Regions from separate parts of the Nonomuraea sp. NPDC049695 genome, predicted to be linked through region 1. Evidence: riboswitches for the same ligand, from Rfam matches in the RefSeq annotation. Region 1 holds a riboswitch; each other region holds the start of a gene.
What was found. A riboswitch is a leader RNA that binds a small molecule or an ion and turns the genes downstream of it on or off. The one in region 1 is predicted to bind cyclic di-AMP.
Positions count from the first base shown of each region.

Region 2: it holds a riboswitch for cyclic di-AMP, as region 1 does, so the genes downstream of both, AB0J64_RS14285 (C40 family peptidase) here and AB0J64_RS54410 (CHAP domain-containing protein) in region 1, are expected to answer to the same signal.
Region 3: it holds a riboswitch for cyclic di-AMP, as region 1 does, so the genes downstream of both, AB0J64_RS27890 (GH25 family lysozyme) here and AB0J64_RS54410 (CHAP domain-containing protein) in region 1, are expected to answer to the same signal.

Region 1 covers NZ_JBFANV010000148.1:9,622-16,099, forward strand. Annotated here, with positions in the region: gene AB0J64_RS54390 (superoxide dismutase) at 1-371, opposite strand, end outside; gene AB0J64_RS54395 (sigma-70 family RNA polymerase sigma factor) at 624-1,199, shown strand; gene AB0J64_RS54400 (peroxiredoxin family protein) at 1,251-1,724, shown strand; gene AB0J64_RS54405 (aminoglycoside phosphotransferase family protein) at 1,775-2,725, shown strand; cyclic di-AMP (ydaO/yuaA leader) riboswitch at 2,924-3,072, shown strand; gene AB0J64_RS54410 (CHAP domain-containing protein) at 3,085-3,747, shown strand; gene AB0J64_RS54415 (NlpC/P60 family protein) at 3,864-4,799, opposite strand; gene AB0J64_RS54420 (BlaI/MecI/CopY family transcriptional regulator) at 5,034-5,408, opposite strand; gene AB0J64_RS54425 (class I SAM-dependent methyltransferase) at 5,513-6,154, shown strand; gene AB0J64_RS54430 (antibiotic biosynthesis monooxygenase) at 6,165-6,461, opposite strand.
Region 2 covers NZ_JBFANV010000013.1:15,609-22,086, reverse strand. Annotated here, with positions in the region: gene AB0J64_RS14295 (NYN domain-containing protein) at 1-578, shown strand, start outside; gene AB0J64_RS14290 (NlpC/P60 family protein) at 717-1,676, shown strand; cyclic di-AMP (ydaO/yuaA leader) riboswitch at 1,994-2,156, shown strand; gene AB0J64_RS14285 (C40 family peptidase) at 2,230-2,745, shown strand; gene AB0J64_RS14280 (hypothetical protein) at 2,841-3,647, shown strand; gene AB0J64_RS14275 (M48 family metallopeptidase) at 3,663-4,982, shown strand; gene AB0J64_RS14270 (glycosyltransferase family 4 protein) at 4,988-6,106, shown strand; gene AB0J64_RS14265 (AMP-dependent synthetase/ligase) at 6,110-6,478, opposite strand, start outside.
Region 3 covers NZ_JBFANV010000035.1:24,077-30,554, reverse strand. Annotated here, with positions in the region: gene AB0J64_RS27910 (heavy metal translocating P-type ATPase) at 1-1,965, opposite strand, end outside; gene AB0J64_RS27905 (hypothetical protein) at 1,994-2,959, opposite strand; gene AB0J64_RS27900 (copper ion binding protein) at 2,956-3,168, opposite strand; gene AB0J64_RS27895 (metal-sensitive transcriptional regulator) at 3,202-3,483, opposite strand; cyclic di-AMP (ydaO/yuaA leader) riboswitch at 3,789-3,932, shown strand; gene AB0J64_RS27890 (GH25 family lysozyme) at 3,945-4,724, shown strand; gene AB0J64_RS27885 (VOC family protein) at 4,784-5,200, opposite strand; gene AB0J64_RS27880 (TetR/AcrR family transcriptional regulator) at 5,281-5,898, shown strand; gene AB0J64_RS27875 (ferredoxin) at 6,178-6,387, shown strand; gene AB0J64_RS27870 (FAD-dependent oxidoreductase) at 6,377-6,478, shown strand, end outside.

The DNA of each region.
Region 1 (6,478 bases):
CCGGAGCCCTGCACGGTGGCGGTGGCGGTGGTGAGCTGCTTCTTGAAGGCGTCGAAGGAGCCGAAGTGCTCGTCGATCGCCGCGCCAAGGTCACCGTTGGGGCGGTCGCCGCCGTCCGGGGACAGGTTCTGCCAGAAGATCGTGTGCAGCACGTGGCCGGACAGGTTGAACGCGAAGGTCTTCTCCAGGCCGACCAGGCCGCCGAACTCGCCCTTGTCGCGCGCCTCGGCCAGTCTCTCCAGCGTGTCGTTGGCGCCCTTGACGTAGGCGGCGTGGTGCTTGGCGTGGTGCAGCTCCAGGATCTCCCCGGTGATCGCGGGCTCCAGCGCCGCGTAGTCATAGGGCATGTCCGGAAGGGTGTACTCACCCATGCGTGTCTCTCCTCGGGAGGTCTTAGTTGCAAATATGTCGCAACAACAATAATCATGCAACTAGGCCTCATCGCGTACGGGCTGCCGGCCGACCCGCCGGCTCGCTTGGCCCCGTGAATCCTTTTGTGGGGTGGCGGCCTCTTATGGGGGTGATGGCCACGCTGATAAGGAGATGGGCTATGGGTGACGTCGTGATCCCGGCTGTGCGCCGGGCGCTTTTCGCGACCTTGCGCCGGCGGCAAGGGCGTGGACGTGGCTGACCGCTCGTGGGCGAGCGCGCAGCTCATCGAGGCCGCGCAGGCCGGTGATCGTGAGTCGATCACCGCGGTGATCCACGGTGCCCATTCCCACGTGCGGCGCTTCGCGGAGCATCTCTGCGCGTCCCCGCAGGACGCCGAGGACGCCGCACAGGAAGCATTGATCATCCTCTACCGGAAGATCGGCTCACTGCGCGCCACCGGGGCGCTGGCGTCGTGGATGTTCAGAATCGTCCGGAACGAGTGCCTGCGCCGCGGGCGACTGCTGTTCGACCGCGACGAGGAGGCCGGCGCCGCTCTGATGACCTCGGCCGAGGACGAGGCCATCCGGCGCCTGGAGGCCGAGCTCGTCGCGCAGGCGATCAGGGAGTTGCCCGAGGTTCAGCGCAGAGTGTTGATCATGCGGGATGTCCTGGGCTACCCGGGCCGGAGGGTCGCGGAGGTGCTCGGCCTGAGCGACGCCGCCATGAAGTCCCAGCTGCACCGGGCTCGCACTCGGCTACGGCTCAGCCTGGGCGACCTTACCGGCCCCGCCGGGGGTCCGCATGACCCCGAAGCCGCCGGCGCCTGACCCGAGCCGACCGCATTTCCACGATCCCGAGATTGAAGGGGAGGTTCCGCCATGCTCGAAACCGGATCGCCCGCGCCTGAGGTGGTGCTGGAGAACACCGACGGCCAGGCCGTGCGCCTGTCCGACCATCGCGGCAATCATGCCGTGCTGATCTATTTCATGCGGTCGACGTCGTGCCCGGTCTGCAACAGGCACGTCCAAGACCTCGTCCGGTGCCGCGACGAGCTCGCGGCTGACGGCGTCCAGGTGTTCGTCGCGGTTCCTGAGGACCGTCAGGAAGCGGCCGCGTGGAAGGCCAGGCGCGGGGTCCCGTTCCCCGTCCTCATAGGGCGCCGGGGCACCCCGCACGAGATGATCGGCCTGAGCAGGAAGGTCTTCGGCGCGCTGCAGCAGTCGGGCAGCATCCTCATCGATTCCCAGGGCGTCGTCCGCCATGCTCACGGCGCCACCATGCCCACCAGCGGCTACGACAAGAAAGGGATCATTGCCGCTGTCCAGGGTCTCCGCGCCGGCGCAAGCGGCTGACCGCGAGCCAGGCCGCCCACCGATGGGCTCCCGGCGCGTAAGGTGTCCGAATGATCGAGATACCGGAGGCGTTCGCCCGGAGCACCGTCGAGCGTGAGGGAGAGTCCGGAGCGGCGTGGCTCACCGAGTTGCCGGCGATCGTGGCGGAGTTGCTGGAGCGCTGGGGATGCGTGCCGGACGGTGCGGTCATGCACGGGGGCGTCGGGGTCGTCGTCCCGGTGCGACGGCGGGGCGGCGCGGGAGCCGCCGTGCTGAAGGTGTCGTTTCCGCATCCCGGCAACGTCCATGAGCCGGACGCCTTCGCGGCATGGGAGGGGCGTGGAGCCGTGCTGCTGCACGAGCGCGACGATGAGCGTTTCGCCATGCTGCTCGAGCGGGTCCGGACGTCGACGCTGGCGGAGGTCGAGGACGGCGATGAGGTGGTGGCGGTCGCAGGGCGGATCAATCTCCGGCTGGCCGTCCCCGCGCCACCCGGCCTGCCCCGGCTGAGCGAGCGGGCGGAGGCCTGGGAGCAGCGGCTGCGCCAGGATGCCGAGGAGCTGGCGCATGCGCTGCCGCCGTACGTGGTGGACGCCGCCGTGGCGACCGTCCGCGAGCTGGGCCGCGTCCAGCCCGACACCCTCGTCCACGGCGACCTCCACCCCAGGAACATCCTGCGCGCCGACCGTGAGCCATGGCTGGCCGTCGACCCCAAGGGGCACGTCGGAGACCCCGCCTACGACGGCGGCGCCCTGCTCAAGTCGCGCGCGTTGACGCTCCTCGAGGCGGATGACCCGCACAAGGCTCTCCACCGCATGCTGGACGTCTTCGCCGAGGCGGCGGAGGTCGATCGGGAACGCGTCCGGCGCTGGGCCCAGTTCCATGCCGTCCAGGCTGCGTTCTGGGGCCGCCACCACGGATTCCGCATCGCGCGCAGCGGGCCACGATTGGACTGGCTCACCGAGTTCGCGGACCGCCTGGCGGAGTCGCTCACGGAACGCCCTGCCGGTCCCCAGGTCTAGAAAAGACAAAGAGCGGGTAGTCAATCATCTATATTGCGGGGGTTTCGCGCGAATATTCGCCGGTGCTACTTGCACCTTTATATGCCATTCGAATACTTTCGTGCTACTCAGGCGTATCTGCGGCAGAACCAGACGCCGCATGGCGCCTTCCGTATTGCCCAGACCGCGCTTCACCTGCGCGAACGACTTCGCGTAGAGGTGGCGCGGCCGCCGAATCCGCGACTTCGCGGAACCGGGGACCCGCAGTTTCTCTGGGGTGAATCGGCGCGCCTCCGTACGGGGCGCCCATAGGGCACTTCCACGCCCGAACCCGTCAGCTAACCCGGTAGGCGGCATGGAAGCAAGGAGCAATCCGCCCTATGGGGAAGAACATCTTCACGGGTGCCCTGCAGACCGGAAACCTTTCCCGCCTCGCCCTGTGCATGAGCGTCGCCGTGGGCGCGGGCCTCGCCGGTACGCCGACCTTCGCGGTCCATCACCAGCCCGACACGCGAACGTCGCAATGGGGCACCGTCCAGAAGGCTCCCGGCCAGGTGGCCGCGGAGCAAGTGATCAGAATCGCCGAGTCCCAGATCGGCGTGACCGAGAACGCCGCAGGCGGCGGAACCCCGTTCCAGAGCTGGTACATGTCCTCGCCCCGGGCGGCGGAGACCGTGGCCCGCGACGGCGGCACGCCGCAGTCCTACGCCAACGCCCCGTGGTGCGCCATGTTCGTCGCCTGGGTCGGTGATAAGGCCGGCGCCCGGCCGACCATCGGGTGGGACTCCTACACCGTCACCTGGGCCAAGTGGTTCGAGGCCAACAGGCGCTGGGGCGCCGTCCCCAGGCCCGGTGCCGTCGTCTTCTTCGCCTGGCAGACGAAGAGCATCAGCGGCATCGAGCACATGGGCCTGGTCAAGCAGGACAACGGGAACGGCACGATCACCACGATCGAGGGCAACACGGACGACGGCCGGGTGGAGGAGCGGATCCGGCCCACGTCCCAGGTCGTGGGCTACGGCTATCCCCAGTACAAACCCTGACGAGCCCGTCTCCGGGGTCCGGCGGCGTCGACGTCGGATGCGGAGCCGGCCGGGCGCTGCCCATGCTGTCGGGGTTCGCCGAGGCGGTGCGGGGGTGACCCTGCCGCCCTGGCCTGCTACGGGCGGACCGCGCCGAGCAGGCGGGTACGCCAGTAGTCGTCGAGGTCGACCACCTTGATGACGTCTCCGGTCTGGGGCGCGTGGACCATCTTGCCGTTGCCGGCGTACATGCCCATATGTCCCAGGCCCTTGCTGAAGAGCAGGTCTCCGGGCTGCAGCCGGTCGAGCGGGACGCGGCGGGCGGCTCCCCAGCCCCACTGCGTCCAGGTGGTGCGGGGCAGCTCGACTCCTGCCCGGCGCCAGGCGGCCTGGGTCAGGCCGGAGCAGTCGTACGAGCCCGGCCCGGTGCCGCCGTACCGGTACGGCTTACCCACCTGGGCGAAGGCGAACTGCAGTGCTAAGCGGGCGTTGCCGGAGGCCGGGCCGGTGTACTCGATGCCGGGGCTGTTGGGGTCGCCGGTCTTGAAGGCGCCCAGCCGGCGCAGGAGCTTGGTCTGCTCCTTGACCAGCTTGTCGACCTTCGCCTTCTCGTCACTCACCTGGTCGCGCGCGGTGTCGGCCTCCGCCAGGAGGCGCTTGGCGTCGTTGCGGCGATCGCGCAGCTCCTTGGTGGCCGCGTCGTAGGCCCGGATCTTCGCCGCCCTGGCCTCGGCGATCTGCTGGAGCGAGGCCATGCTGCCCAGCAGCGCTTCCGGGTCGCCCTGGCCGATGAGCCGGCCCCAGGCCGGGTACGGGCCCACCTGGTAGTCGTTGACCGCCGCCGTGACGAGGTCCCGCCGAAGGGCATCGGCCCGGGCGTCCTTGCGGCCGAGCTCCGCGTCGAGATCGCCGTACTTCTTCTTGGCGCTCTTGTACGTCTCCGTGGCCTGGTTGTACTTCTCGACCAGCTGGTCGGCCTGCTCATTGAGCTTCACCAGCTTGGCCCTGGCCTTGGCGGGCGACGGCTCGGCGAAGGCGGCGCCGGGGGTGGCGACCGATGCGGCCAGTGTCAAGGCTGCGACTGGTGCTGTCCGCCAGAGCCACGTCGGCACGGCCACTACGATGCCTCCTCGTAAATCTTCGAACCTGAGGCGACATATTACAGAAGGTTGACGGGCTCATTGGCCTGTTCGTGGCAGCTGCTCTGGAGCAGAGGCGCGGCCGGCGGGCCGAGTGCTACTACGACCTTTCGTAGAAAGCTGGCGGACGGACAACCCGGCCGGCCCGTGCAGGGGCGATCGCCACCGTCACGACCTGCGCCCGTTCGGCGGGTACACCTGGAGCGCCGCCTCCAGAGCACTCGCCTCCTCGGGGGTGAGCCGCTCAAGGAAGTGCACCAGGGTGGCCGCCCGGTTGCCGCTCCTGGCGAGGGAGTCGCGCATCACGTCGGCGGTGTAGGCCTCCTTGGACGACACCGCTTCGTAGATGTAGGCCCGCCCGACGGGCTTGCGCTTGAGCAGGCCCTTGGTGTGGAGCTTGTCCATCACGGTCATCACCGTGGTGTAGGCCAGGGGGCGCTCCTTCCGGAGGTGCTCCAGGACGTCCCTGACCGAGGCGGGCGCCTTGATGGCCCACATGCGATCCATGATCGTGGACTCGAGCTCTCCCAGGCCGCGCACCATCTGACGTCCCCTCCGCTGCGGTCGACCCAATGCTACCGTCGATCGTAGATGCGGCTTTCCCGTCAGGACAGGGCGTCCGGGCGGTCCTTGGGGAGGAGTCACTCATGACGTCCGACGAGCGCACCGACCGCCTGCGCCGCTACTGGGACAGGCACGCGCACTCGTACGACCAGCAGATGAGCTTCTTCGACCGGCACTTCTTCGGCGACACCCGCGCCTGGATCTGCTCCCAGGCCACCGGCGACGTCCTCGAAGTGGCCATCGGCACCGGGCTCAACCTCCCGCACTACCCGCAGGACGTACGGCTGACCGGGATCGAGTGGAGCCCGGCCATGCTCGGCCAGGCCCGGCAGCGGGCCGCCCGCCTCGGCCTGAAGGCCGACCTGCGCGAGGGCGACGCACAGGCGCTCGACTTCCCCGACGGTGCCTTCGACACCGTCGTGTGCACCTTCTCCCTGTGCTCCATCCCCGACCACCGGCGGGCGGTCGCCGAGATGGTGCGCGTGCTGCGGCCCGGCGGGCTGCTCCTGCTCGCCGACCACGTCGCCGCCTCGGCCTGGCCGGCCCGCGTCGTGCAGCGCCTGCTCGAACTCGTCACCGTTCCCCTGGGCGGCGAGTACTTCCTGCGCCGCCAGATCGGTCAGGTGCGCGAGCAGGGCCTCACCGTCGAGCGGCATGACCGATTCAAGATCGGCATGGTGGAGCGCTTCGCGGCCCGCAAGCCCGTCAAGGACGCCTCCGCCTGAGCGCGGCGGCCTACCGTACGGGGACGCCGAGCTCGCGGCCGCGGTAGAAGCCTTCCCGTTCCTCGAGGACGTAAGGGGCCATGGCCTCACGCCGGCGCGTCTCGGCCTCGGAGCCCCGCCAGGAGTCGCAGGACTCCCTGGAGTCCCAGAACGACACCCCGGTGATCTCCCGCCCGTCCTCGGACCAGTAGGCGTACGCATGGCGCAGCCCCTCCGGGTACGGGTCCGGGCGCCATGCCCTTTCGAATTCGTCCAACGCGCCCGGCTTGATGCGGCGCGTCGTCACCCAGACGAAGTGCTCCCTCATCCCAGCCTCCTCTGCAA
Region 2 (6,478 bases), on a different contig from region 1:
CCCGCGTCAGGGTGCTGCTCGACGCGCTCCAGGACGCCTCCGCCGGGCTGCGCAGGGAGCTGGCCCTACCCACGATGATCAGCCGGCCCGCCGACTCGGTCGCCGCCGTCACCGGCGAGCGGCCCGGCGTGCGCGGGGTCCCGGCGCGCGCCCTCGCCGACGACGACCCGCAGCTCCTCGACCAGCTCCTGGCCCTGCCGCAGGTCCACCTGATCATCGACGGCTACAACGTGACCAAGACCGGCTACGGCACGCTCACCCTCGCCGACCAGCGCAACCGGCTGATGACCGGCCTCGGCGGGCTGGTGGCGCAGACCAGGGTCGAGGTGACCGTGGTGTTCGACGGGGCCGAGCTCAATGCCCCCGTGCAGGTGGTGGCGCCCCGGGGGGTGCGGGTGCTGTTCAGCGAGCCCGGGGAGATCGCGGACGACCTGATCCGCCAGCTCGTCCGCGCCGAGCCGCCCGGCCGGGCCATCGCCGTGGTGTCGTCGGACCGCGAGGTGGCCGAGTCCGTCAGGCGGATGGGAGCCAGACCCGTTCCGTCTGGCTTGCTGCTGCGCAGGCTGGGCCGGGCCTAGATTACGGACTGGCCGGCCGGTGGTCCAGCTCGGCCCTCCATCACGATTTGCCGCTTTAGGTGAGACCTCACCCGCCACTTCTGTACTATTTCGCCCCAGACATCATCCCTGGGAGGCGACACAGTGAGGTTTGGCAGGATGCCGGTTGCCGCGGGTCTCGCATTCGGGCTGCTCCTGTCCCCGATGGGTCCGGCCCTCGCTGATCCCAAGCCGACGCTCCGGCAGGCCAAGGCCAAGCTCGAGAAGCTCAACGACAAGGCCGACAAGGTCGTCGACCGGTACAACACCGCCACGGAGCGCTACAAGGAAGCCAAGGGCGCTTACACGAAGCTGAACGACAGCTACAAGCGCAAGCTGGCCACCGTCGCGGACCTGCGCGCCCAAGTGATCAACATGGCCGTCAACGGCTACAAGCTCGGCACCGACCCGACCTCCTTGCCCGGCCTGATCAGCACGGACGACCCCTCGGCCCTGCTGACGGGGCTGACACTGGCCGGGCAGATCTCGAAGGAGGAGGCGGCGAAGCTGGCCGCGTTCGATCGCGAGAACCGCGGGCTGAAGGCGGAGCGCGACAAGGCGGAGCAGGCGCTGGAGGCGGCCGACAGGGAGCGGGACGGCGTCGAGAAGGAACGCTCGGAGGTCATGAAGCTGATCAGCCAGCAGAAGAAGCTGCTGGACAAGCTGAACGCCTACAATCCCGGCAATCCACGCAGCGTCGGCATCAAGTACACGGGCCCCGCCTCCGGCAACGCCGCCGCCGTCCTGCGATTCGCCTACGCCCAGGTCGGCAAGCCGTACGTCTTCGGCGGCACCGGACCGAACGGCTGGGACTGCTCGGGCCTGACCCAGGCGGCGTGGCGCGCCGGTGGCGTGTCGCTGCCGCGTACGACGTGGCAGCAGTGGGCGTGGGGGGCCAGCCGCAAGGTCTCCTTGAACGACCTCCAGCCCGGCGACCTCATCTTCAGCAACGGACTGGGCCACGTCAGCATTTACGCCGGCAACGGGCAGATCGTCCACGCGCCTCAGACCGGGGACGTGGTCAAGGTCGTCAAGCTCTCCTCTTACGGCAGCGGCCTCGTGGGCGCTGTCCGCCCGTAGTCGCCCTTTCCACGACTCCGGCGTTGCCGGAGATCCTTCTTGGAACGTTCCCATCCCAGTGTGACAAACGCGACATTTGAGACCTGACACAACAGGGTGAAAGCAAATGTGAGCAGTGTCACATTCCGATAACGGAACCTGGCCTTTCAGCAGGGGCTTTTCGCCTTACAGCCCCCTTTATCTGATCTTTACAGGCCATGTCTCGCTTTGCCGATTTTTGACGGTTGCGCGTACCTTCTGGCGTCGTCCCGCTTGCAAGCGAGACAGCTCAAGATCCGCCGGCCACCGCCCCACATCCCCATGTGAATCCTTGATCGGGCGGTGACCTGCCGAATCCGTGCAGCCAGGAGGCACGGAGCCGGGGACCCAGCGATCCCAGTTCCCCAGGGATCAGGGGTGAATCGGCGCGAAATCGCGCCGTAGGGCTACTTCCAGGCCCGAACCCGTCAGCTAACCCGGTAGGCGTTCGTGGAAGTCACAAGGAGAAATCCTGTCTACGTCCCCGCATAACCCCCGTCTGTCCCGCCTTGCCCTGAGTGGCGTAGCGCTCTCGATGACCGTGACGGCCGGAGGTCTGGTCCTCCATGCCCCAACGGCTCGGGCGGCGACGAACACGTCCGCTTCGACGGCCAAGGCGGTCACGGCCGCCCGCACCTCGACGTCGGCCAGAGTCGCGACGCTCAGGGCGGTCAAGATCGCCCGGCAGAAGTCCAAGGCCCGCAAGGCCGTCGCCGTGGCCAAGCACCAGATCGGTGATCCGTACCGGTACGGAGGCACAGGCCCTGGTTCGTTTGACTGCTCCGGCCTCGTCCAGTACGCCTGGAAGAAGGCCGGCGTGAAGATCCCGCGCGTGGCGAGCAGCCAGTTCGTCCGCATCAAGAACAAGATCTCCTGGCGGCACCTCCAGCCGGGCGACCTGATGTTCTTCAGCGGGCTCGGCCACGTGGGCATGTACGTCGGCAAGGGCAAGATGGTCCACTCGCCGCGGACAGGCGAACGGGTACGCATCGACAAGCTGAGCAGATGGCGCAAGGCGTCCTTCGTCGGCGCCGTCCGTCCCGGCAGCTGACCGAGCCCCCGCCCGAACTCGTTTCGGGCGGGGCTCGTTCTTTTGTACTGAAGTCTCCCGTGGGCCGACTACGATCGGGCGTCGTGTCGGGGTGGATGAGTCGTCGGGTCGCGGTGGCCTCCATCGCGATCCTCGCCCTCGCTCCCTCCGCCGCCCCCACCCCTGATGCGCCGAACCTCCCGCAGGAGGCCCGCCACCTGTGGCGTGACGGTGCGGTCCTGGTCCACGGAGCGCGCTCCGTCGTCGTCGGCCACCACGCTCCGGAAGGGGAGCTCAGCGAGCTCGCGCGCCGGGCCGACGCGGCAGCACAGCGGGTATCGGGCGTGCTCGGCCGGCCGGTACGACCGCTGATCGTCGTTCCCGGCTCCGCCGCGGAGGCCGCCAGGCTGGCCGGGGTGGGCAGGATCGACGGGCTGGCCGCGCTGGCCGACGGCGACCGGGTGATCGTCGTCCCCGAGCTCTTCGCCGAGCTCAACTCCACCGGCAAGGACGTCGTGCTCGCTCACGAGCTCACCCACGTTGCGGCGGGCACCGACCACCTGCCCGTCTGGCTCTACGAGGGATTCGCCGACTACGTCGGCTACCGCGACTCCGGGCTCCCCGTGAGGACCGCCGCGGCCGAGCTCGCCGCCGAGGTGCGTTCCGGACGGTTGCCAGGGGAATTGCCCGGACCTGCCGCTTTCGCGGCCGACGGCCGGGACCCCGTACGGCTCGCGCGGGCGTACCAGGAGGCCTGGCTGGCGTGTCGCTTCCTCGCTGACCGGTTCGGTGAGGGGACGCTGGTGAGGCTCTACCGTGATGCCCGGGCAGCCGGCGTCGATCGGGCGCTCGCCGCGCTCGGGCTGTCCACGGCCACGTTGACCGCACGGTGGCGCGACTACGTGCGGGACCAGCTCGCGTGAGGGGGAGGAGCGGCGGTGGACGTTCACGCTCAAGAGGGGCAGGGGCATGGGGACGGGATGTCGGTGAACGGGGACGGGGCGCGTGAGGTCGCGGACGAGACGCGGCTGAGGCGGCAGGCGGCGGTGGCGGCCGTGGTGCTCGGCCTGATCATCGTGGCCGTGGCCGCCTTCAGCATCCCCTGGCGCCTCCTCGCCTCCGGGCCGCCGGACCCCGCGCGTGACTTCACCGCCGCGCAGATCGCCAGGGCCGAGGCGTTCGACGCGGCCACCACCGTGCCGAGCTACCTGTCGCTGGCGCTCACGCTCGTCCTCGCCGGGCTGCTCGTGGCCACCCCGCTCGGCGCGAAGGCCGTGCGGTGGCTCAAAGGCCCGTGGTGGGTACGGGTGGTGCTCGGCGTCGTCGTCATCACCGTCATCGTCGAGCTGCTCAAGCTGCCGCTCGGCATCTGGTTCGAGACGACGCTGCGCGGCTACGGCCTGTCCACCCAGGACTGGGGGTCCTGGGCCGGCGACCGGCTCAAGAACATCGGCGTCGAGACGTTCCTCCTCTGCCTCATGCTGCTCGTGCTCATGGCGCTGGCCCGCAGGATCAAGCGCTGGTGGATCCCGGCCGCCGCCGGGGCCTTCGTGCTGACGGTGGCGATGTCGTTCATCTATCCGGTGGTGTTCGAGCCGCTGTTCAACGACTTCACGCCCATGCGGCAGGGCGCACTCCGCGTGAGCCTGCTCTCCATGGCCCAGCGCGACGGCGTGCCCGTCGAGGACGTGCTGATCGCCGACGCCTCGCGCAGGACGACGGCGCTCAACGCGTACGTGTCCGGCTTCGGCGCCACGCGCCGGATCGTCGTCTACGACACGCTGCTCAAGGCCCCGATGCGGGAGGTCGAGCTGGTCGTGGCGCACGAGCTGGGCCACGCCAAGCACGACGACGTCCTGTACGGCACGTTCATCGGCGCCCTGGGCGCCGCTCTGGGCGCCATGCTGCTGTTCCTGGTCTTCGAGCCGGTACGCCGCCGCACGGGCGTCACGTCGATCGGCGACCCGCGCGCGGTCGGCGCGATCATGGGGCTGATGACCATCGGCTCGCTGATCATGGGTCCCGCCCAGAACCTGGTCAGCCGGCACATCGAGGCCAGGGCCGACCTGCACGCGCTCGACCTCACGCGCGATCCGGCCACGTTCGTCGCCATGCAGAAGCGCCTGGCCGTCACCAATGTTTCTGACTTGTCGCCGGATGCGGTGGAATATGTGCTCTATGCCTCCCACCCTTCGACCCCCGAGCGCATCGCCATGGCCCGCGCATGGGCCAAGCTGAACGGCGTCCCGGTGCAGTGACACGTGTGGTGAATGATTCCGGTGCGGAGCTGGGTGCCGGGGCCAAGGTGCTCATCGTCACGAACGACTTCCCGCCCAGACCCGGCGGCATCCAGTCGTTCGTGCACGGCCTCGCCCTGCGGACGCCGGGCGTGGTCGTCTACGCGCCCGCCTGGCCGGGCTGTGAGGAGTTCGACGAGGGCCAGCCGTACCCGATCGTGCGGCATCCGACGCGGCTCATGCTGCCGACCCCGGCCGTCGCGCGCAGGGCGGCCCGGCTGGTGGCCGAGCACGGCGCGGAGACCGTGGTGTTCGGCGCGGCGGCGCCGCTCGGGCTGCTCGCGCCCCGCCTGCGCGCAGCGGGCGCGCGGCGCGTGGTGATGCTCACGCACGGCCACGAGGCGTCGTGGGCGGGCGCGCCGGGCTTCCGCGCGGCGCTGCGCAGGATCGGCGAGCACGCCGACGTGGTGACCTACCTGGGCGAGTACACCCGCCAGCGCCTGGTCGCCGCCATCCCCCCGGAGAAGCTGGTACGGCTCGCGCCCGGCGTGGACGTCACGCAGTTCCGACCCGGCGCACCCAGGGCCGAGCCGGGGCTGGACGGGAGGCCGGTGGTCGTCTGCGTGTCGCGGCTGGTGCCGAGGAAGGGCCAGGACCAGCTGATCAGGGCCTGGCCCCAGGTGCTGCGGGCGGTGCCGGACGCGGTGCTGCTGCTCGTGGGCGGCGGACCGTACCGCGGGAGGCTGGAACGGCTGGCGGCGGGACGCGAGTCGATCAGGTTCACCGGCACGGTGCCCGCCGCCGCGCTGCCCGGCTACTACGCGGCCGCCGACGTGTTCGCGATGCCGTGCCGTACCCGCTGGAAGGGGGTGGACGTGGAGGGGCTCGGGATCGTGTTCCTGGAGGCGTCCGCCACCGGGCTGCCGGTGGTGGCCGGCGCGTCCGGCGGCGCGCCCGACGCGGTGCGGCCCGGCGAGACCGGGCTGGTCGTGGACGGCGAGGACGTGGGCGAGATCGCCCACGCGATCGTCGAACTGCTGGGCGACCCGGAGAAGGCCCGCAAGATGGGCGCGGGCGGGCGTGACTGGATCGCCCGCGAATGGGCGTGGGACCACGTGGCCGCCCGCTTCCGCACCCTCCTGTGAGGGCTACTTCCCGTCGTAGAGCTCGTCGATCTCCTTGGCGAAGTCGCGCATGACCAGGTTGCGCTTGACCTTCAGCGTGGGCGTCAGGTGCCCGCTGTCCTCGGTGATGTCCGCGTCCAGGATGATGAACTTCTTGATCTGCTCGGCCTTCGACACCTGGAGGTTCGCCCGGTCCACCGCCGCCTGGACGTCCGCCAGCACCGCGGGGTCCTTGCGCAGCTCCGCCACGGAGGACCCGGCGGGCAGGGCCTCGGGGTCGAGCGTGATCAGGGCGGCGACGAAGGGGCGGCCGTCGCCGACGATCATGGCCTGGGAGATCAGCGGGTGGGCGCGCAGCGCGTCCTCCAGCGGGCCGGGGGCGACGTTCTTGCC
Region 3 (6,478 bases), on a different contig from region 1:
ATCGGTCCCGGTCCCCATCGCCAGCCCCAGGTCGGCCTGGGCCAGCGCGGCGGCGTCGTTGACCCCGTCGCCCACCATGGCCACGACCTTGCCCTCGCCCTGCAGCTTCTTGACCACGTCCACCTTGTCGGCGGGCAGCACCTCGGCGATCACCTCGTCGATGCCCACCTCTGCCGCCACGGTCCTGGCGACCGCCTCGTTGTCGCCGGTCAGCAGCACCGGGGTCAGGCCCAGTGCCCTGAGATCGGCGATCGCCTGCTTACTGGTGGGCTTGACCACGTCGGCCACCACCAGCACCGCACGCGCCTGGCCGTCCCAGCCGACCGCCACCGCCGTACGGCCCGCCGCCTGCTCCTCGCCCAGCTTGCGTTCGAGGTCGGCGGGCAGGTGCTGAGACCATTCGGCCAGCAGCCGAGGCCGGCCGACCAGCACCGCGTGGCCGTCCACGATCCCCTGCACGCCGAGCCCTTCGACGTTGGCGAAGTCCTCGACGGTCGCGTCGGAGCCGGCTTCGCGGGCGATGGCCTGGGCGATCGGGTGCTCCGAGGCGTGCTCCAGCGCGCCCGCCAGCCGCAGCACCTCTTGCCGGCTCTCGCCCTCGGCCAGGTGCACGGCGACCAGGGTCATCTTGCCTTCGGTGACCGTGCCGGTCTTGTCCAGGACGACGGTGTCGACCTTACGGGTGGACTCCAGCACCTCCGGACCCTTGATCAGGATGCCGAGCTGGGCGCCCCTGCCGGTGCCGACCAGCAGCGCCGTCGGGGTGGCCAGGCCCAGCGCGCACGGGCAGGCGATGATCAGCACCGCGACCGCAGCGGTGAACGCGGCGCCCACACCGTTGCCGGTCCCGAGCCAGAACCCGAGTGTCCCGACGGCCAGCGCGATCACGATCGGCACGAACACCCCGGAGATCCGGTCGGCCAGCCGCTGCACGGCGGCCTTGCCGGTCTGCGCCTCCTCCACCAGCTTGGCCATCTGGGCGAGCTGGGTGTCGGCGCCGACCCGCGTGGCGCGGACGATCAGGCGGCCGCCCGCGTTCACCGTCGCCCCGGTCACCGCATCACCCGGCCGCACCTCCACCGGCACCGACTCACCGGTCAGCATGGAGGCGTCGACCGCGGAGGTGCCCTCGAGGATCACACCGTCCGTGGCGATCTTCTCTCCCGGCCGGACCACGAAGGTGTCACCGACCTGCAGGTGCTCGATGGGGACTCGGCGGCCGTCGGCCAGCTCCACCTCCTTGGCGCCCAGCTCCAGCAGCGTCCGCAACGCCGCACCCGCACGCCGCTTGGCACGCGACTCGAAGTAGCGCCCGGCCAGGATGAACGCGGTCACCGCCGCCGCGGTCTCGAGGTAGATGTTGCCCGAGCCGTCGGTGCGCTCGATGGAGAACTCGAACGGGTGCGTCATCCCGGGTGTGCCCGCGGTGCCGAAGAACAGCGCCCACAGCGACCAGCCGAGCGCGGCCAGCGTGCCGACCGAGATCAACGTGTCCATCGTGGCGGCGCCGTGCCGCAGGTTGGTCCAGGCCGCCTTGTGGAACGGCCAGCCCGCGTACACCACCACCGGCGCGGCCAGCGCCAGCGACAGCCACTGCCAGTTCGTGAACTGCAACGCCGGGATCATCGCCATCGCCACCACCGGCACGCTGAGCACGACGGCGGTGGTCAGCCGCTGCCGCAGGGGCCGCAGCTCGTCGGCGGGCTCCTGCTCGGCCTCGGTCCCCGGCGCGGCGGGCGGGGTGGGCAGCGCGGCGGTGTAGCCGGCCTTCTCCACCTCGGCGATCAACTGCCCCGGATCCACGCCCTCGGGGAAGGTGACCTTCGCCTTCTCCGTCGCGTAGTTGACGGTCGCGCTCACGCCTTCGAGCTTGTTGAGCTTGCGTTCGATCCGGTTGGCGCAGGACGCGCAGGTCATGCCGCCGATCGACAGCTCGACAGCCCTGCTTTCAGTCAGGGACGACATCACGTCTCCTTTCTTCCGTGTCCTGCGATCAGTGCGCGTGGGTGCCGTGGGACGGGCCGGCGCTCGGCTCTGCCGTGGGTCCGGGCTGCCCGGCCCCGGCTCGGGCGGTGAAGTCCGCGGTGCGGACCTTGCCGTCGTGCTGGAAGTCCAGGAACAGCCGGTAGTCGCCGCCGCTGGGAACCTCGGCGTAGAAGGTGATCTCCGGTCCGGCCGCCGTCTTGCCGTCGCCCGGCTCGCCGTCCGGGTGGACGTGCAGGTAGGCCAGGTCACGGGCCCGCAGTGCGACCAGATGTCCGTACGCTCCCAGGTACGGCTGCAGATCCGTGACCGGCTTGCCGTCCTTGCTCACGCTCAGCGTGAGCTTGCCGGCCTGGCCTGGCACGAGATCACCCGTCAGGGCGACCGTGTAGCCGTCCACCTGGGCCGTCCTGACCGCCTGGGGCAGGGGCTGTGGCTTGTAGTCACCCGCGACCAGCAGATCCGTACCAAGAGTCAAGCCGCTGCCACCGGTGGGAGCGAAGTCGGCGAAGGCCCGGTAGGCGCCCGGGTCGTCCAGCGTCAGCTTCACCGACCACACACCGTCGGGGGCCATGTCCGGATGTACGTGCTGGAACGTCGCCAGATCCCGCGACACCACGATGAAGTGGAGCTTCTTGTCGTGCTGGACCTGATAGTCGGTCACCGGCTTGCCGTCGGATCCCGTCACGGTGAAGCGGAAGTCCGTGGGCTCGCCGGCCTTGATCGTCGTCAACGGGTTGAGGGTGTAGCCGTTCTGGGACACTTGGAGCCCCCCGGGGGTATTGTCCTGCGCTGTTGCGGTGGTCTCCTCATGGCCGTCGTGGCCGTCGGCGGCGGGAGCCGGATGGGCCGTCCCGTGGTCGGGCTTGGCCGGTGCCGGGCCGACGTCGCCCACCGCGTTCCCGACGCCCAGGGCGCCGCCGAAGACGACGGCCAGCCCCAGCACGTAGGCACCCAGTTTGGTCGCCGCGTTCATGCCGGATTCGCCACCTCGTAGCCCGCTTCCTCCACGGCCGCGACGATCGTCGCCGTGTCCACGGGGCTGTCGCTCTCGACGGTCAGCAGGCCGCTGGCCAGGTCAACCTCCACCGAGGTGATCCCGGCGACCTCGCCGACCTCTTCTTTCACCGAGCTCACGCAGTGGCCGCAGGTCATGCCCTTGACGGTGTAGGTGGCGGTAGCCATATCGATCAACCCTTTCCGGTGTGTTCGGTGCTGTCAGGAGCGGACGAGCCGCGCGATGGCGTCGGAAGCCTCTTTGACCTTGGCCTGAGCCTCGGGACCGCCCTTGGCGGTGGCCTCGGCCACACAGTGGGCCAGGTGATCCTCCAGCAAGGAGATGGCGACCGACTGCAGGGCGCTGGTGGCCGCCGACACCTGTGTCAGGACGTCGATGCAGTACTTGTCGTCCTCGATCATCCGCTGCAACCCGCGCACCTGACCTTCGATGCGACGCAACCGGCGCAGCTGGTCCTGCTTGCTGTCGCTGTATCCGACCATGTCTCCCCCTTCCGACACTCTCACCATACTATACCCCCCCACCGTATTTCAAACCCGAGCCGGACCCGTGCGGCGCGGCGCCGGTCCGTGCCCGGCGACCCCCAAATCTTTTACCGAGTCCTGCATCCCTTACAGGCACGGCACTTCAGTGCCGTCCAGCGACCGGCAGCGGCCAATCCGATTTGCCCTACTTGCACTATCTATGCCTATATGTCTATCTTTTGCCTAATCGCGACATAGATGTGACGACCTTTCACCGCATCGTTGCCGCTTGGTTGACCGGACCGTGCGCTGCCCTCCAGGGCAGTGTCCGGCCGCCGAATCCGCGTCTCGCGGAGCCGGGGACCCACCTTCTCGGGGTGAATCGGACGCCAGCCCAGCCTGCGCCCGTAGGGCACTTCCAAGCCCGAACCCGTCAGCTAACCCGGTAGGCGGCATGGAAGCAAGGAGTCAATGCCGTCATGCCCGAGCCTCGGCTTGCCGCAATCGCCCGTATTTCCCTCAAGAATCGCCTCAATCCCCTCACCCAGCGCGTCAGCTTCGCCGTCGCGGGTGCGATCCTCGCCGGAACGACCGCCATCGCCGGCGTGGCCACCATGACGCTCGCAGCGCCCACCAGCCACGTCCCGACGTACGAGGCCCAGCCTGAGACCGGGTCCCTCACCTACGGCCTGGACATCTCGAACTACGAGCCCCTGTACGACTGGAACGCCAGCGAGGCCCAGTTCGGCATCATCAAGGCCACGGAAGGCACGAGCTTCCGCGACGCCTCCTTCGCCAGGCACTGGCTCCAGTTGGGCAAGAAGGGCATCGTGCGCGGCGCCTACCACTACGGCCACCCCGGCAACGACCCCGTCGCGGAGGCCGAGCACTTCCTGTCCGTGGTGAACGCGCAGCCCGCCGAGCCCGGCGACCTGCTGGTCCTCGACCTGGAGACCACCGACGGCAAGTCCGTGGCCGAGGTCAACGCCTGGGCCAAGGCGTGGCTGTCGTACGTGAAGGCCAAGACGGGAATCACCCCGATGTTCTACAGCGGCTGGAACTTCGCGGACACCTACGGCAAGGGCCTGGCCGAATACCCCCTATGGGTGGCCCACTACAGCAAGGCCAAGGGAGCGGTCACCCCGCCCGCCGACTGGAAGTCCTGGACCATCCACCAGTACACCGAGTCCCCCATCGACCAGAACGTCTCCGCGCTGACCGTCGACCAGCTGCGCGGCCTGGGCCGCCGCGCAGCCTGAGCAGAGCAGCGGCCGCCAGAAGCCGGCGGGCTCGGCATGAGTCAGCTTGATGCCTCGGTTCACTCGCTGACGTACTGGTCGGCGTAAGCCTTCGAGGGCGCGATGGGCGTGATGACATCGATCAGGACGCCGTTGGGGTCGGCCACGATGAAGTGCCGCTGCCCGAAGTCCTCGCTGCGCAGTTCGAGCTCAGGTCGCAGCCCTTCACCGGCGACGAGCCGTTCCCACTCGGCATCGACGTCCTCCACCTCGAAGTTGAGCAGCAGCCCCTGCACCGGCACGCGATATCCCTCGGGCAGCGTCGGGTGGGTGTGGTCGAGCAGCGCCAGTTCGTACGCCGGCGGCCCCGGCCACCGCAGGCTCACGTACCAGGCCGCCTCGAAGGTCGTCTCGAAGCCGAACAGCCGGGTGTAGAAGTCGTGGGACTCGGTCAACCGCGACGTGCCGATGACCGGATAGAAGCTGGTCAGTATCACAGAACTCCCTTTCACATACCGACGGTATGCGAAGGTACGGTATTGACGTACCATCGGTATGTCAACGTGAAGGGAACGCCATGACCGACGGGGCAAGGGCCCGCCAGCGCGAGCAGACCAAGCGCACCCTGCTGCGGGTAGGCCGGCGGCTGTTCGCGACCCATGGCTACGCAGCGGTCGGCCTGGCGGAGATCGTGCACACCGCCGGCGTCACCAAGGGCGCGCTGTACCACCACTTCGCGGGCAAGGCCGACCTGTTCCGCGCGGTCCTCGAACACGTACAGCAGGAGGTCGCCCAGAAGGTGGCCGCGACCGCCGACGCCGAGGACGATCCCTGGGAGCAACTGACGGCGGGATGCCGGGCCTTCCTCACGGCGAGCACCGACCCGGACGTCCAGCAGATCATGCTCATCGACGGCCCCGCCGTGCTGGGGTGGAGCGAGTGGCGCGCACTGGATGAGGCCGCTTCGGCCCGCCACCTGGCCGAAGCGCTCACCACCCTCGTCGAAGAGGGCATCATCACGCCGCAACCGGTCGAACCGCTCACCCACCTGCTGTCCGGCGCCATGAACGAGGCGGCACTGTGGCTGGCCAGGTCGACCGACCCCGGCGACCTGGACGACACCTGGATCGCGCTCTCCCAGATGCTCCAGGCACTACGCCTCGAGCCGGCCCAGGCGGCCGCCGCGACGGATTGATCGCCGCACACCGCACTCCACTCTCCGGCCGCCTGATCGAAGAGGCCCGCAGGTCACCGATTCGGTGATCTCCGTTTCCAGGCAGGTGCGCACCTGCCCCAACCTGCGCGTGCAGCGTTTGTCCCTGACGCGCGGCTGCGACCCGTGATCCGGGCCGTCTACCTGCGGAGATCACACCTATCCCTGCCGGGCCACTCTCTCCCACCTGCGGAAACAGGGGTTGGAACCTGCTCACTCCGGAAAGGAGGAGGGGAGCGAGGCGACGGGGGGAGCCGCGAAATGCAGATCGTTGTAGACCTCACGCGCTGCCAGGGCTATGCGCAGTGCGTTTTCCTCGCACCGCAGGTGTTCGAGCTCCACGAGGAAGAGGGGTTGCTGTACACCCCAGCCGTCCCAGCCGACCAGGTCGAGCGCGTGCGCCAGGCTGCGGTGGCGTGCCCGGTCCGGGCCATCCTCGTGGGCGAGGAGGTGAGCGCCGGTGCCCGGTGATCTGCGGGACGGCCGCATCGTCATCGTCGGCGCGTCGCTTGCCGGGTTGAGGGCCGCCGAGACGCTGCGTGAGGAGGGCTTCACCGGCTCA